4 regions of the Roseibium sp. LAB1 genome follow, and region 3 is predicted to be linked to each of the others. Evidence: predicted binding sites of a transcription regulator. Region 3 holds the regulator's gene; each other region holds the start of a gene.
The links. Region 3 encodes PhoB, which activates phosphate uptake and scavenging genes when phosphate is short. Its sites were predicted from a motif close to TGTCATNNANCTGTCAT; they were not measured.
Positions count from the first base shown of each region.

Region 1 (4,184 bases), on a different contig from region 3:
TCCCAAAGGGAAAGCAGTTCTTCAGCCACATCCGTCGGCAGCGGCGTGCACAAGGTCAGGAAGTCCCGCCTTTCCCGCTCCTGCCGGTCGTCCCCGGGTTTCTGGAGCGGCGCGGGGATATCTCCGGAAATGGCTTCGCCCAGATCATGCACCAGTGTCAGCTTCAGGAGTTTCAGAACATCAACATGTGCGAGCTCGGTCTGGAAAAGCACAACCATCAGGGCCAGCCGCCAGCTGTGTTCGGCCGTGCTTTCCGGTCTGCCACCGGTTGTCGTTCCCGATCGAAGCGTGTCCTTCAGCTGCTCGGCAGCCTGCAGGAAATCCAGCAGCCCGGTCAGGCGGGCCGGATCGATCGCGGGAAGGTCGAGGGGAGGGGTTTTCTGTGTCATGGCCGCCAGACTAGGGCTGACAGCAATGCCGTGCGAGCGGCTGCATAAATTATGCGGCAGCCTGTTCTTCGCGGACCAGGCGGGCGAACCGCCCGTCGGACAGAGGCAGGCGCGAAATCCGGATGGTGCTCTCCGGGATGGTCATTTCCGGAAAGTCTACATGTTCCGTTCGGTAGACAATGTCCGGGGCGTCTGGTTCGAACCAGCCGTAGTCTGTCAGCCTGTTCTCTGTTGCCCGGATGCCTTCGGACGCAAAACGCCACAGGGGCCGGTTGAGAAACTCGCTTACGGGGGCATGCCACTCTTTTGCGCGAGGGCCGGACATGGCCAACAGTCTGTGTGTCAGGTCGCAAACCAGATGAACGGGAACAGAGGACTGCGACACCAGATCGAGCAGGGCCTTGTCGGCAGCGCTCTGCGGGCGCGCCCTCAGCAAGCGGGTGATCTTCGTCCTGTCACTGTCATCCGGCTGTGTCTTGCCGCTTTCCCAGCGTGAAATCCGCGTCTGCGAGACACCGAGTTCAATAGCCAGGGCCTCCTGCTTGACCCGGTTCAACACGCGCCAGCGCCGCAGCGACGGGCCCAGACTGCTTTCAAGAACGGCGGTTTCTGTTTGCATGTGCCAAGTGTAACGCGTCCTTGCCTCCTTGTGCAGCAGGAAACAGCAGCACGGCGCCGAACCGCCGTGCACTCGCCGGGATCAGCGGTATTTCTCGATAAACGCGTCGATCGACAACTTGCGAAAATCGGGAAGGCGCTGCTTCAGCTGGTCGTGGCTCCAGTCCCACCAGGAAATATCGATCAGGGCCTGTTCTTGCTGTTCGGTGAAGCGTCGTTTGATTTCCCGGGCGGCCACGCCGCCTACGACGGTGTAAGGCGAGACATCCTTTGAAACGACGGCCCCGGCCGCAACAATGGCCCCGGTGCCGATGGTCACGCCGGCAAGCACCGTGACATTGTGGCCGATCCACACGTCATGACCGATGGTGACCCAGTCGTCCTTGCGCCACTGGAAGAAGTCGGCGTCGTCCTCGCCGAGGTCATAGGCAGCGGCACGGTAGGTGAAGTGGTGCTGGGAGGCCCGCCAGGTCGCGTGGTTGCCCGGGTTGATGCGCACGCGCCGGGCTATCGAACAGAACTTGCCGATGGTCGACCACACGACATCGCCTTCCTGCACGATATAGGAATAGTCCCCCATGCTGCTTTCACGCATTTCCGTGCGAGCGCCAACCTCGGTCCAGATACCGAGGTCACAGTTCAGTACCTTTGCCTCAGGATGTATGTTCGGGGCTTCGGTCAGGGAAGGCTTCTGGGTCGGGGCGGACATAGGGTCTCCATGCGTTGAAGAAAATGGGGTGTGGAACCGGCTTGTAGCCGTCTTGCCCGTGCCGGTCGTGACGCTTTGATGACACTGGCATGACTGACTTGGCTTTTTTTGCATGCGTCAACTTCGGGGAAAACGCCAATCGGTGGGGGCCGACCTTTTTCCGAGCGCCGATTTCCGAAGGAATATTTGTCAGGCAGCAGCTTTGCCGACGGGTGACGGAAAGCGCTGAGAGCGCTGCGGAATTCCTGCCGGCCATGGTCGTCCTGTCCTCGGTCCAGGCCTCGATGTCATTGATATGTCATAAAATTTTGGCCCTCCCGACAAATGACTGTCATTTTTCTGTAACGGTCCGGTGGCTCTTGTCGCGCAGCACGAAGAACACAACGGACAGGGCTGACGCGTGATTCAATTTCAGGAAGTCACCAAGACCTTCGGGTCTCGGACCGCGGTCAACAAAGTAAGCTTTAATATCGAAAAACCGCAAATGGTCGGGATCATCGGCCGATCCGGCGCAGGCAAGTCCACCCTGCTGCGCATGATCAACCGGCTGACGCCCGCAAGCTCCGGCCAGATCCTGTTCGAAAGCCGGGACATTCTCGGCCTGAAGGGCGGCATGATGCGCCGCTGGCAGCGCGATTGCGCCATGGTATTCCAGCAATTCAATCTGGTTCCGCGTCTGGATGTGGTTACCAACGTGATGCTTGGCCGGCTCAATGGCCACGGCACCTTGAAGAGCCTCTTCAACATCTTCAGCCCGGACGACGTCAATTCCGCACTTGGTGCGCTCGACAGGCTGGGCATCGCCCAGGAAGCAACCAAGCGTGCCGAGGAACTGTCCGGCGGTCAGCAGCAGCGCGTAGCCATCGCCCGCGCGCTGATGCAGGACCCGCACATGATCCTGGCGGACGAGCCGATTGCCTCGCTCGATCCGATGAATGCCAAGATCGTCATGGATGCGCTGCGCGAAATTCACGAGCGCGACAACAAGATCGTCATCTGCAACCTGCACACGCTCGACACCGCCCGGACCTATTGCGACCGGGTGATTGGCATGCGCGACGGTTTCCTCGTCTTCGACGGGGCACCGGAAGCGCTGACCACATCTGTCGCCCGCGAGATCTACGGCGCGGACGAAAGCTTCAACGAGGCTGCGACATCCACCGCCATCGATGCCGGCAAGTCCGGTTCCAGAGAATCCGCCGGTGCGATGACCCCGGCGGCAGCAGCGGTCTGATCCGGCTGTGCACCCGCTTAACGTCATCAACAATTGAGAACTCTCGGGGAGTGTCCCAAATGAAACTCGTTTCTAAAGTTGCTGCGCTTGCTGCCGTCAGCATGATTGCCCTGAACGCTTCTGTTGCCGGTGCAGCGGAAATCACGGAATTCCGTATCGGCCTGCTCGGCGGCGAAAACGCTTCCGACCGTCTGCGTGCCAACGAATGCCTGCGCGAAAAGACCGAGGAACTGCTCGGCGTTCCGACCAAACTGTTTGCTCCGGCAGACTACAACGGCGTTATCGAAGGCTTGCTCGGTGGCAACCTGGACATGGCCTGGCTCGGTGCTTCCGGCTACGCGAAAGTCTTCCTGACCGACCCGGAAGCCGTTGAACCGGTTCTGGTCAAGGTCAACAACGACGGCAGCTATGGCTACTATTCCATCGGCTTTGCCCGCGTCGACAGCGAGATCAACTCCCTTGAAGACATGAAGGGCAAGACCTTCGGCTTTGGTGATCCGAACTCCACCTCCGGCTACCTGATCCCGTCCATCGAAATCCCGAAACTCGGCTACTCCATGAAGCCGGGCGAGTATTTCTCCGACGTCGTCTTCACTGGCGGTCACGAGCAGACAATCGTTGCCGTGTTCAACGGCGACATCGCAGGTGGCGTGACCTGGGCTGACGGCCTTGGCGAATGGGAAGACGGCTACAACTCCGGTGCCCTGCGCAAGGCAACCGACGCCGGTCTGGTCGACATGACCGAGATCAAGGAAATCTGGCGTTCGCCGGTGATCCCGGAAGGCCCGGTTGTTCTGTCCAAGAAACTGCCGGACGACATCAAGGCGAAGATGACCGAACTGATGGCGAACCTCGTCAAGGAAGACCAGGAATGCGCCTACGGTGTCATGGCCGGTGAAGCCCGCGGCTTTGAGCCGATCACCCATGAAGCTTACGAATCCATCGTCGCTGCCCGCAAGGCAAAGAGCGAATAATCGGACGTTCGAAAAACAGCGCGGGCCGGTCTCCGGTCCGCGTTTTTCTGAACTCCGGCGACCGGACGTGTCATTCCACCTGACGTAACGCGAAAGGCCGGAATCCAGTGCTTACCGGGCTACCAGTCGAACTGGCCAGGTCCCGGTGACCACCGGATCCCTGCCTGCGCAGGAAAGACATGTTTCGACCGGGTTCATCCAGCAATGCCAATCCGTTCCGGATGAACTGAGCATCGAGATGAACCGAGCATCAAGTAGAG
Region 1 is NZ_BAAGIB010000007.1:14,695-18,878, reverse strand. Features, by position in the region: gene ACYQ54_RS26345 (HD domain-containing protein) at 1-389, opposite strand, end outside; gene ACYQ54_RS26340 (helix-turn-helix domain-containing protein) at 439-1,008, opposite strand; gene ACYQ54_RS26335 (DapH/DapD/GlmU-related protein) at 1,090-1,716, opposite strand; gene phnC (phosphonate ABC transporter ATP-binding protein) at 2,117-2,950, shown strand; gene phnD (phosphonate ABC transporter substrate-binding protein) at 3,010-3,924, shown strand.
Region 1: phnC (phosphonate ABC transporter ATP-binding protein) is a predicted target of PhoB. The motif match lies at 2,002-2,018, and genes of this name have one in related genera.

Region 2 (4,184 bases), 110 kb from region 3:
TGCCGGCCGTCTCAGCCTGGCGCGCTTCGTCGACATGACAAGCGCAGGCCCGGCCCGCCTCTTCCAGACAGCGCGCAAGGGCCGGATTGCCGTTGGCTACGATGCCGACTTCACCGTGGTGGACATGAAGCGCACGGAAACGATCCGCAACGAATGGATTGCCTCCAAATGCGGGTGGACGCCCTATGACGGCAAGGACGTCATCGGCTGGCCGGTCGGCACTGTTGTGCGCGGACAGCGGGTCATGTGGGACGGCGAGTTGTCGACCCCGTCGCGCGGCGAAGCCGTCCGGTTTCAGGACGGCCTGAAGGTCTGAGGCAAGCCGAAATTGCGAGAACCTGCGGCGTGAAGGGGCTGACTGCCTGTTCAGGCCCGGTTCACGTTGCCGCTGCTAATTGTACAAAATGTGATGTGAATAACAGCCGCGAGCTGGGTAATGTGCGACGTTGCGGCTGAAAGGTCGAAGGAAACCAATAAGTAACCGTGTTTCCTAACCCGATCTATACGTGTCTTTGTTAGCCTTTGAATCGAGCTTTATGGGTTTTTGCGTTGGGGAGCTCAGGGATGTTGTCATTTGAAATGAATAACCGAGGCAGGCGCGCACGGTCGCTGCTCAGCCTGACAGGTGCCGCAGTAATTTCGTTCGCCGCCATGTCGGCTGCTTTTGCACGCGATGTCGCTCCGGAAACGGACACGGCGGGTGAACCGCCGTTGCATATGCTGGTGTCGCTGGACGAGCAGAAAATCAAGGTCTATCGCGGTCTGGATCTGATCGAGGTCTCCTCGATTTCTTCTGGAAAGCGAGGCCACGGCACGCCGACCGGCGTGTTTTCCATTCTGGAAAAGAAGCGCAAGCATTTTTCCAATATTTACGACAATGCGCCGATGCCGTTCATGCAACGCCTGACATGGTCGGGCATTGCCTTGCATGTCGGCAGGTTGCCGGGATACCCGGCCTCTCACGGTTGCATTCGTCTTCCCAAGGCGTTTGCGCAGTCGCTCTACAGCATGACCGAGCGCGGAATGCATGTTGTCGTGACCAGGGGAGATGCAAATCCGCTCGGCGTGCATCATGCCGTGCTGCCGCAGCCCTATGTGCCCGAAACCGAAGTCGCCAGCCTGTCAGACGAAAACATTGCGGCTGACCCGGCCTTGCGCGGTGCCATTCAGGATGCACCCTTGCAGGCGAACCTGCCGGCAACACAGCCGGAAAACCCTTATTTCGATCAACCTCTTCGGATGATCATCACGCCGCAGAAAGCGCCAGGCCGTGTTCAGGTGCTGCAACAACTGCTCAACCAGATGGGCTTCAACGCCGGTCCGGAGGACGGTGTCATGGGCCGCAAGACCCGTGCAGCGATCAGTCTTTACCAGGAAGGGTCCGAACTGCCGGTGACCGGTCAGCTGACCGATGCTCTTGAAGCCCGTATCCATGCGGATGCCGGCTATGAAGAGCCACAGAATGCGACGCTGCGGATCCGCCGCAAGTTCCGCGATGTCTATTCCGCACCTGTCACGATCAAGGATATCGATCAGGAAATCGGAACACACGTCTTCACCGCGATGGATTTCAAACCCGGCGCGTCTTCGGTCGAATGGATCGCGGTTTCCGCAGAAGGCGAGCGCGGCGGAGCGGCAATGGACGTTCTTGACCGGATCGAAATGCCGAAAAAGGTTGCGCTTGAGGTGTCCAGGATGCTGACGCCGGGTTCGTCCCTGACGGTCACGGACCGCAACTTCACCCGCAACACGGGCCTTGGCACCGATTTCGTGGTGATCACCCGCTAAGTCCAGGCCACCCAACGCCCTGGACGGAAACACAGCCCCCGCTTCGGCGGGGGCTTTTTCGTTTGACGTTCCTCTGTCGGGGCCCGCCGGACTCAGCGAAGCGAAGATCCAGGGATCCGGGATTGGGGGCCAGGTTGAGAGGGTCGAGCCCGGTCCACGGCAGTTTGATTATCCGGACAACCGCTCAAATCTTCGCAACGTCACCAAACTGTCGCGTCTGTCACGTATCGGAAGGCAGTTTATTGGCGCAGGTGACCCGGGAGAAAGACATGGCGCAAAGCACGCTCACCGCATCGAAGAAACGTCTCAAGAATGCGGTTCACCGTTCTGAAGCAACCTCCAAGGACGGTTTTCTAGAGCGCCTGTTCACATTCGCCTTCAAGGGCCTTGTCTATCCGCAGATCTGGGAAGATCCGGATGTCGACATGAAGGCTCTGCGCCTGACGCCGGACTCCAGAATGATCACGATCGCGTCGGGTGGCTGCAATGTCATGTCCTATTTGACGGCAAACCCGGCCGAAATCACCGCTGTGGACCTCAATCGCGCGCATGTTGCGCTGGGCCGGTTGAAGCTGGCGGCGGCCAAGCATTTTCCCAATTACGAGATCTTCTACAGGTTCTTTGGCGAGGCGGACGAAAAGGCCAATGTCGCCGCCTATCAGCGTTTCCTGAAGGACCAGCTCGATCCTGAAACGGTTGCCTACTGGGAAGGCCGGGATCTGGCCAACTGGGGACGCAAGCGGATCACGTTGTTCTCGCGCGATCTCTATCACCATGGCCTCTTGGGATATTGCATCGGTGCCGGTCACCTGATCGCAAGGCTTTATGGCATCGACCCGAAGTACATGGTCAAGACCAAGTCGCTGGAAGAGCAGCGCACTTTCTTCGACACAGCGCTGGCGCCGCTGTTCGACAAGCGACTGGTGCGCTGGGCAACCTCGAAGAAGATGTCACTCTATGGCCTCGGCATTCCGCCCGCGCAATATGATGCGCTGGTGTCCGCCAGTGCCGAAGGCGACATGTCCGCGGTGCTGCGTCAGCGGCTTGAAAAGCTCGCCTGCGACTTCTCCATGCAGGACAATTATTTTGCCTGGCAGGCCTTCGGTCGCGGCTACGCTCCAGGCAATCAGGAAAGCACCGGTCCTGCAGGGCCTTTGCCGCCGTATCTGAAGCGGGAGCATTTCGAGGAAATCCGCCAGCGCGCCGGCCGGGTGCGGGTGCTGAACCGCAATTTCACCGAGCACCTGCAGACCGTGGCGGACGATACACTCGACGCCTATGTCCTGCTGGACGCACAGGACTGGATGACCGATCATCAGCTCAACGCGCTCTGGACCGAGATTACGCGCACCGCGCGTCCGGGCGCCCGGGTGATCTTCCGCACGGCTGCCGAACCGACACTTCTGCCGGGCCGTGTTTCCGACCGGATCCTCGATCGCTGGACCTATGAGGAAGAGGAGAGCCTGCAGCTTGGTCGTCAGGACCGCTCCTCAATCTATGGTGGCTTCCATCTTTACGTGTTCAACGGCTAAGCTGGCCCTCCAGTCTACGGAACAACAGCGTCATGACCCAAGCTGTCGAAACGGCCCGGCTGATGGATGCCGTCTACCGCCATCAGCGCCATTTTTACGATCTGACCCGCAAGTTCTATCTGCTCGGCCGCGACAGGCTGATCCGTGACCTCCAGCCACCGCGCGGCGGTGTTGTGCTGGAACTTGGCTGCGGCACGGGCCGGAACCTCGTTGCGGCCGCAAAAGCCTATCCGGACGTACGCTTCTTTGGTCTCGACATTTCCCGGAACATGCTGGAGACCGCGCAGAAGAACATCGACAAGGCAGGCCTGACGGACCGGATAACGCTTGTGGAAGGCGATGCCGCAAACCCGGCGGCAACGGAAGGACTGGGCGTTCCGGCTTTCGACCGCGTCTTTTATTCCTATACGCTGTCCATGATCCCGATCTGGCGCGAAGCGCTGGCGGCAGGTGCTGCCCGGCTGACGCCAGACGGACGTGTTCATGTGGTCGACTTCGGTCAGCAGGAACGTTTGCCTGGCTGGTTCAAGCGCCTGCTTTTCGCCTGGCTCAAATCCTTCCACGTGTCTCCACGGCCGGATCTGGAAAAAGAGCTGAAAGGCTTGGCTGCCGGCATAGGAGGGGAGACCGTGTTTCATCGCCTTTACGGCGGCTATTCGGACTATGCGGTGATCACGAAATCGCAATGACCGAAAGAGGTGAACCAACGCCGCTGCAAAACCTGCGTTGAGGTCACGGACAACCCTGTTCCGCCCAAAGCCGCAATGCGTCCTTGAAGGCACCACCATAGGGGTGCTGTTTCGCAACTGCGCGTGACTTGTTGGCGACATAGGTCTTGGCCTGGTCACACAGGTTCGCCTGTTC
Region 2 is NZ_BAAGIB010000002.1:930,529-934,712, reverse strand. Features, by position in the region: gene ACYQ54_RS14210 (dihydroorotase) at 1-316, shown strand, start outside; gene ACYQ54_RS14205 (L,D-transpeptidase family protein) at 580-1,788, shown strand; gene ACYQ54_RS14200 (BtaA family protein) at 2,058-3,320, shown strand; gene ACYQ54_RS14195 (class I SAM-dependent methyltransferase) at 3,353-4,009, shown strand; gene ACYQ54_RS14190 (caspase family protein) at 4,053-4,184, opposite strand, start outside.
Region 2: ACYQ54_RS14200 (BtaA family protein) is a predicted target of PhoB. The motif match lies at 1,987-2,003, and genes of this name have one in related genera.

Region 3 (4,184 bases):
CATAGCTTGGCGGCCTGATCCTGCAATGCCTTGACCAGATGCGGATGGGCATGACCGAGTGCGTTGACCGCGATGCCGGAACCGCAATCGAGGAATCGTCGGCCGTCAGTCGTTACCAGCCAGACACCTTCCCCATGATCGAAAGACAGGTTCGATCTTGCGTAATTTCCGAATAGTGCAGTCGCGGACATAACCTCGTTTGTCTCCCTTAAACGCCCTTGCTGTCCCAGCGTCGCCTCGACGCCGGGCCGTCACCTTGAAAAGATGCCGAAGGGCCAAAACGCAACGTGCCGCCCCGATGAGGCGGCACGTAGCGGCTTTCTTATACACTGCCGGTACCATGCGCTGTCAATGGAAATGCCGCACAACACATTTCAGATGTCACGGAAGGCAGATTTCGTAAAATTCTCAATGACCTCGCCATAATTGGGGAAAAGTCGTTTCATCCCCAACTGGTTTGGGTCCGGCGGTTGCCTGACAAATTAACGTTATTGTAACCTCTCAGCAATCAGACACGAGATCTCGTGAGGCAAATCAACAAGAGGCACTAGATCTGCCAGCATTAGGCGTGCATGTGCATGCTTAACACGGGGTTAATGGCCGCAGGTCGGTCGAACTAAAGGGTGCGGCGATGAGTTGGACAAACGAACGGGTTGAGCTTCTCAAAAAGCTTTGGGGCGACGGCTTGAGCGCGAGCCAGATTGCAGGCGAACTGGGTGGCGTCACCCGTAACGCCGTGATCGGCAAGGTGCACCGTCTTGGTTTGTCCGGCCGTGCCAAGTCCACTTCGTCAAGCGCGAAGCCTCGCCGGCCGCGCTCGGCCGCGCCTGCGACGGGTGCCGCGCCGAAGAAACCTGTCACGTCTCATCCTCAGTCAATTGGCGCAACGGCCCTGAAAGCCGACATTTCGCCGGCGCCTGTGGTGGAAGCCAAGCCGCGCGTGGAACCGATTGCCGAACTGGTGCCGATCTCGCAACGGGCCACAATCCTGACGCTGACCGAGCGGACCTGCAAATGGCCGATTGGCGATCCGGCAACCGACGACTTCTATTTCTGCGGCCGCCAGTCCGACGCCGGCGTCCCCTATTGTGTCCATCACTGCAAGATTGCCTATCAGCCGGTCGCCGACCGTCGACGCGATCGCAAGACGATGGCCCAGGCAGGCTGATAGCCTCCAGGCAAACCCAGCTCATGAAAAGCCCGCCGTTCTGGCGGGTTTTTTTGTTTAGGCTTTCACACGGAGGGTTGCACAGCCCTTCCAGCGGCATCAATGCCGGATCTCATCCTGAGATGACAAGGCTCTTGGTCAATTCTCTAACGCACCGTCGGCTCGCCAAAAGGCAAACATCCTGAAGCGCAAAAAGCCCGCTCGAAAGCGGGCTCCTTATTGCTTATTCCGCATTAGGTGCTCAGGCGGTTGCTGAAGTGAACTGGTCGTTGAAAGCATAACCGGCGCCGCGAACGGTACGGATCGGGTCCTTCGCCTTGCCCTTGTTCAAAGCCTTGCGCAACCGGCCGACGTGCACGTCGACAGTGCGTTCGTCCACATAGACGTCATGGCCCCAGACCCCATCGAGCAGTTGCTCGCGGGAAAAGACACGGCCGGGCGACGTCATCAGGAACTCCAGAAGGCGGAATTCGGTCGGCCCCAGGTGGATTTCCTTGGCGCTGCGGCGAACCCGGTGGGTTTCGCGATCCAGTTCGATATCCCCGGATCGCAGCATGGTGGACACCACTTCCGGGCTCGCCCGCCGCAGGATGGCGCGCACACGGGCCATCAGTTCGGGCACCGAGAAAGGCTTGACCACATAATCATCGGCACCGGTCGACAGGCCACGGATACGCTCCGCTTCCTCGCCGCGCGCCGTCAGCATGATGACCGGCAGGCGTTCGGTATCCTCGCGCGCCCTGAGACGGCGACACAGTTCAATTCCGGACAGGCCCGGCAGCATCCAGTCGAGCAACAACAGATCCGGCAGGCTTTCCCGCAGGCGGATTTCCGCCTCGTCACCCCGGACACAGGACTCGACCGAGTACCCTTCCGCTTCCAAATTGTATCTCAAAAGAAGGCTGAGCGGTTCTTCGTCTTCAACGATGAGCACCTTCGGCATACATCTCGCTCCAATTACCGCAACCGGCGCCCGAGCGCCGGCCGTTTAGACTTTTTTGCAAATCCGTCGAACGTGAGCGGTCAGACCGCGCCTGTTTCGTCTACCTTTGCCCGGTCTTCCGGCAGACGTTCGCCAGTGACCATGTAATAGACGTTCTCGGCGATGTTGGTCGCGTGGTCGCCGATGCGCTCGATGTTCTTGGCGCAGAACAGCAGGTGGACGCACTGGGTGATGACGCGCGGATCTTCCATCATGTAGGTCAGGAGTTCGCGGAAGATGGACGTATAGATCGCATCGACCTCGGCATCGGCTTCCTGAACCCTGCGCGCGGCTTCCGCATCCTTGCGGGCGTAGGCATCCAGGACCTGCTTGAGCTGGGACAATGCCAGCTCGGTCATGTGTTCGACACCGATCGCGAGCTTCTTGTTCTGCAGGTCGCTGTCGATGGCGATCACCCGCTTTGCCACGTTCTTGGCAAGATCGCCGACACGTTCCAGGTCGTTGGCAATGCGCGTGGCAGCGGTGATTTCGCGCAGGTCCTGCCCCATCGGCTGGCGGCGGACGATCAGCTCGATCAGCTTCACTTCAAGTTCGTTGTAAAGACTGTCCAGACGGACGTCGCCCTTGATCGTCGCCTTGGCAAGCTCCAGATCCTGCGACACCAGCGCAGAGACCGCATCGGCGAAAGCTTTCTCGGCAATACCGCCCATTTCTGCGACCTTGCCGGCCATGGCCGTCAGTTCGTCATCGTAAGCCGTGACTGTATGTTCAGACATCCTGTGTCCCCTTCAGAAACCTAAAAAATGCTTAGCCAAAGCGGCCCGTAATGTAGTCCTGCGTACGCTTGTCCTTCGGGTTGGTAAAGATGTCCTCCGTCAGACCTTCCTCCACCAGAACACCAAGGTGGAAGAACGCGGTACGCTGAGACACACGGGCAGCCTGCTGCATCGAGTGGGTCACGATCACGATGGTGAAGTTTTCACGCAGTTCGTCGATCAGCTCTTCCACCTTCGCCGTCGCGATGGGGTCAAGCGCCGAGCACGGTTCGTCCATCAGGATCACTTCCGGGCTCACGGCAATCGCACGGGCGATGCAAAGACGCTGCTGCTGTCCGCCCGACATGCCGGTGCCCGGCTCGTCCAGACGGTTTTTCACTTCTTCCCAAAGGCCGGCCTTCTGCAGGCTGGACGCTACGATTTCATCCAGCTCGGCCTTGCTGCGGGACAGGCCGTGGATCCGCGGACCGTAGGCGATGTTGTCGTAGATCGACTTCGGAAACGGGTTCGGCTTCTGGAACACCATGCCGACCTTTGCGCGCAGCTGCACCGGATCGACCTTGGGATCGTAGATATTCTCGCCATCGATCTTGATCGAGCCTTCGACACGGCAGATGTCGATGGTGTCGTTCATGCGATTGAGCGTGCGCAGGAAGGTCGACTTGCCACATCCGGACGGGCCGATGAAGGCCGTTACGGAGCGCGGCTGGATTTCAATGTCCACGTCCTTGATGGCGTGGGTATCGCCATAATAGACCTGCACCTTGTTCGCGGAAATTTTGCTTTCGGTCATGGTTTTCGCCTGTTCAAAATTCGGCATCTCGTTCATCGGAGCAATCCTTACCAGCGGCGCTCAAACCTGCGGCGCAGGATGATCGCGATAATGTTCATGGTCATGAGGAAGACCAGCAGCACGATGATCCCGCCCCATGCGCGCTCATAGAATGCCGGATCGGCGCGTTTCGCCCATTCGTAGATCTGGGCCGGCATGGCCGAGTTCGGAGAAAAGAAACCGGCAGCCACGCCATCGGGGAAGTTCGAGGCGATGAAGCCGACCATCCCGATCAGCAGCAGCGGAGCTGTTTCCCCGAGGGCCTGCGCCAGACCGATGATCGTTCCGGTCAGAATGCCCGGCATGGCCAGCGGCAGCACGTGGTGGAAAATCGACTGCATCTTGGAGGCGCCGATCCCGAGGGCCGCATCGCGGATGCTCGGCGGAACCGCCTTCAGCGAGGCGCGCGTGGAGATGATGATCGTCGGCAGTGTCATCAGCGTCAGCACCAGACCACCGACGAGC
Region 3 is NZ_BAAGIB010000002.1:815,655-819,838, forward strand. Features, by position in the region: gene ACYQ54_RS13670 (acetylornithine transaminase) at 1-191, opposite strand, end outside; gene ACYQ54_RS13675 (GcrA family cell cycle regulator) at 632-1,168, shown strand; gene phoB (phosphate regulon transcriptional regulator PhoB) at 1,410-2,111, opposite strand; gene phoU (phosphate signaling complex protein PhoU) at 2,192-2,887, opposite strand; gene pstB (phosphate ABC transporter ATP-binding protein PstB) at 2,919-3,716, opposite strand; gene pstA (phosphate ABC transporter permease PstA) at 3,728-4,184, opposite strand, start outside.

Region 4 (4,184 bases), on a different contig from region 3:
TTGGGCGGGCGCGCCGGAACCTGCCATTCGGAGGTCGGCGGCAGAAAGGCGGCGTAATAGCCGACCAGGCAGACAACCGCGATGGTGCCCCAGATGCCGAGCACCATGCTCCAGTAAAAGCCACGCTTGAGGAAGCGGCCGAATGCCGTCGGCGCCTGAAACCTGTTCTTGCGCTTGGTCTTGCGTCGCTTGGCGCCGGACCGGCCACCACCCCGTCCGCTGCCGCCGCCATTGCCTTTCTTGGCTGTCTTGCGCGTGGAGGAAGCGGGCTTTTTCTTGGCCGGAGCCTTGCGGGTCTTGCCCTTGCCGGACGATTTGGAAGAAGGCGCGGCTGGACGATCCTGCGGGCTTAAACGCAGGTCGAGCAGGCTGCTGCCTGAATTTCCGAATGTCGGTTCAACACGCGGCTGGCGTTTCGCCCGAGGCGCCATTGATCCTTCGTCCCCTAACTCCGTACCAACCAGGTTGGCGTTATCCGGCAAAGTGCCGGTTTCCCCGGAGATGAGCTTAAATTGCGGCGATTTAAGGGGGCGTTAAGGCTACGGGGAATTGCGTGATTTGCGGGGGGAAATGAGGGAGGTGCCGAGCCGGGCAGGCAAAGCGTCTGAAACCGCTGTCACCCGGACGCAAGAAGGCGGGCAGTCCGGGTCCATGGTTCCGGCCGCAGTGGTGCAGGGAATGCCAGAAACACCAGGCGCTTAGCTGGAATAGCGGCTTGCGTCGGCGCCGTAATAATTGACGTAGCGCGTGTTGAGTTCGGACACCGGCATGATGATCAGCACGTCCGTCGTGCCGAACTGGTGATCGATCACGGCCCCGTCGCCGATGAACGCGCCAAGGCGCAAATAGCCCTTCACCAGCGGCGGCAGGGCCCGCAGGGCTTCCTTGGAATTGAGTTCCTCGGCCGACATGCGGTTCATTTCGACGTATCTGTCTTCCACCGCGCGCACGCGCCATTCTTCCGGGGCACGGGCATGGTGATGAAGGAAGGCGAGCTGGCCGGCGACGGCATCCGGATTGGTGCCTTCGATCGAGGCACAGCCGAGCATGACATCGATGTTGTGGCGCAGGACATAAGACCAGATGCCGTGCCACAGCAGCTCGACGGTCTTCTTGTTGCGGTAGGGCTTCAGAACGCAGGACCGGCCGAGCTCCATGAAGCGCTTGCCGGGATTGGCATCGATCAGCGACTGGATGTCGTATTCGGCAGCGGTATAGAAACCGGTATGTTGATCGGCGATTTCCTGGCGCAGGATCCGGTAGGTACCTACGATTTCGGGTTTCAGGCGGCCCAGCTTGTTGCGCTTCAGCAAGTCGTGGTCAACCACCAGCAGGTGGTCGCAATAGGCATCGAAGGGGTCGGCATCGCGGCGCGTGGCCAGCGTATGGGCATCCGCAATCGCCGACATTTCCTCGTAGAAAACGTCATAGCGCAGGCGCTGCGCCTTCTTCACTTCCTTGAAGTTGCGGGCCATCCGCACTTCCAGAGAGCCAATCCGGCCAAGCGTTTCGCCGGTCTTGACCGGTGTCTGCAGAGCAGGTCCGATGCGCTGTGCGTTTGGAAGGCTGGCGTCCGGGCGCATCGCTGCCGGTGTGAATTTCCTGACCAGTTTCCTGGGAGAAAAAAGCCCTTGCCGCATTATGGACATTCCACCCTCGTGTATTCCTTATGGCGCACTTTACAGGATTCACAGCTTGCCGTCTGTTTCACCTGCCGAATTACCTTCGCCGGAACAGGAAGTCCGAACCTGGCCAGTGTGCTTCAAGCTTGCCGTAGAACATACTATTCCGACAGCTGGATGACACTTGGTTTTTTGCGCCGTGTTTTCCACGAACGAGCTTAGCCCACTCTTGCGGCTTTGTGAATTTTTGCGAGCGTCGGCGGAAGCGTTGCCACTTCAAGCTGTTGCGACCCGGATGGACTGGTTCGTCAGGTGCGGCTGATTTCAGCCAGCGCATCGGAAATCGCTTCCACCGAAAGCGGCTTCGTCAGATAGCCTGCGGCCCCGACTTCAGTGGCCTTGTCCCGCGCATCCTTCATCACATCCGCGGTCACGATCAGCACCGGCACATTGGCCCGTCCGGCGGCCTGTTCGTCCGCGCGGATCTGGCGGATGGCCTGGAACCCGTCGAGACCGGGCATGTGCAGGTCCATCAGGATCGCGTCATAAGCGCCGCTGGCGGCTTCTTCCACGGCCTTTTCGCCGTCAATCACCATCACCGGCACGTGGCCGAGCTTGCGCAGCATGGCTTCGCTCAAAAGGCGGTTGATGTCGTTGTCCTCGGCCACGAGCAGGCGCAGTGGCCGGGCCGGAACCTTGTAGCGGTTCGGCAGGAAACCGTTGCTGACGGGTTCCGCGCTCGCGTCCCAGGCATGTTCCATGCCGTCGTCGTCCAGAAGGCCGGAAAAGATCTGAACAAGGGTCTCTATGCGCACGGGGCGGATCAGATAGGCGGCATAACCGGCTTCGCGCAGGTGTTCCAGGCGCTCGCGCTCGGGCGGCGCGATCATGACCACGGCAGGAGCCTTGCACCCGGTCAGGCGGGCCGAAGCCAGCCAGCCACCACTGTCGGACAGGGCGCCATTGTCAACCACCAGCAGATCGGCTTCGGCCAGCGCGGAATCGAGGTCCGCGCTGCCCGGAGCGTGCACGCTCACGTCGGCCGCGTGATATCGCAGCCGTCTGGCCAGCAGCGGGCATTCGATCTGGCTGGTGCTGACGAACACGATCCTGCGGCCTTCAAGCTTGGCCAGCCGCGGGTCGGTGTCGGCAACAAGGGATTCGGGGATCGGCAGGGATACACGGAACAGCGCGCCACCGTCGCCGGCGGGTTGCGCGGCGATTTCGCCGCCCATCAGGCCGGCCAGCCGCTGGGCAATGGCAAGACCGAGGCCGGTACCGCCGAACTTGCGCGCCGGGCCGTGGTCGACCTGCTCGAATTCCTGGAACAGCCGCTCGGCTTCCTGCTCGTCAAAGCCGATGCCGCTGTCGCGCACATCGATATCGAGAAAACCGCCTCCGTCCGGATTGGGACGTCCGGTCAGTTCCACTGCGACGCCGCCTTCATCCGTGAACTTGATGCCGTTACCGATGAGATTGTAAAGGATCTGGCGGACACGGGTGGCGTCCAGCGTCACCTCCTCCGGCAGGTTCGGATCGAGCATCGCGCCGATTTCAAGCGACTTGGCGTGGGCCTTGGGTGCAAGCAGTTCGACGACGCTTTCCACCAGTGCGCCAACCCGCACCGGAGCTGCCTGAATGTCGAGCTTGCCGGCTTCCACCTTGGAAAAGTCCAGCACTTCGTCGATCAGAAGCAGCAATGTTTCACCGGAAGTTTCCAGCGCTTCGATATAGGCGCTCTGTTCCTTTGTCAGGCGGGTGTCGCGCAGGAGCGCGGCCATGCCGAGAACGCCGTTCAGCGGAGTGCGTATCTCGTGGCTGACGGTTGCCAGGAAACGGGACTTTGCCTCGTTGGAACTCTCCGCCGAATGGCGGGCGGCCAGCAATTCTTCTTCTATCAGGCGCCGTTCGGTCACGTCGCGCAAAACGGTCTGCACAAGCTGCCGGTCCGTGGTGGTGTCGCGCACCGGAATGTCGATGCGTGAGAACCAGCGCGGGCCCTGCGCGGTGTCGATATGCAGATCCTGAAAGCCCATTCCCGGGGTTGTCTTGTCCAGAGCCTGCGTGACCGCGCTCTCGAAGCCGACCTCCTCAAGCAACGGCAGGTGCAGCGTACTGCCAGGCTGCAAGGCATGCCCAACCCCGAACACATCGTCGGCGGCCGAATTGACATAGGTGATTGTGCCGTCCTGATCGCGCCGGACCACGACGTCACCGAGTGTTGCCAGAATGCTGGCATGACGTTCGTCGGATTCGCCGAGCTCCCAGGCGCGGTCTTCCAGTTCCTCGCAGCGTGCCATCAGACGGCGGATCTTGTCGTCCTTCACGTGAAGCGCCTGCACCGATCGCTGCATGTCGTCGGCAAACAGCCGCCAGACAGCCAGTCCACCGGCAAAAAAGGTGAGACCCAGGCCGAGAAACCGGTTCAGGCCTTCGCTGGAAATCATGATAAAGCCCGCGGCAAGGCCGATGATCATGCCGGCCAGGGCAAGATGCTGCAGTGATTTGGCGGGAGCGGAAACGGGAAGGTCGGTCGCCCGGCGGCCGGGCCCGACGTCAGGA
Region 4 is NZ_BAAGIB010000003.1:107,304-111,487, reverse strand. Features, by position in the region: gene ACYQ54_RS18380 (transglycosylase domain-containing protein) at 1-431, opposite strand, end outside; gene olsB (l-ornithine N(alpha)-acyltransferase) at 699-1,640, opposite strand; gene ACYQ54_RS18370 (ATP-binding protein) at 1,931-4,184, opposite strand, start outside.
Region 4: olsB (l-ornithine N(alpha)-acyltransferase) is a predicted target of PhoB. The motif match lies at 1,789-1,805, and genes of this name have one in related genera.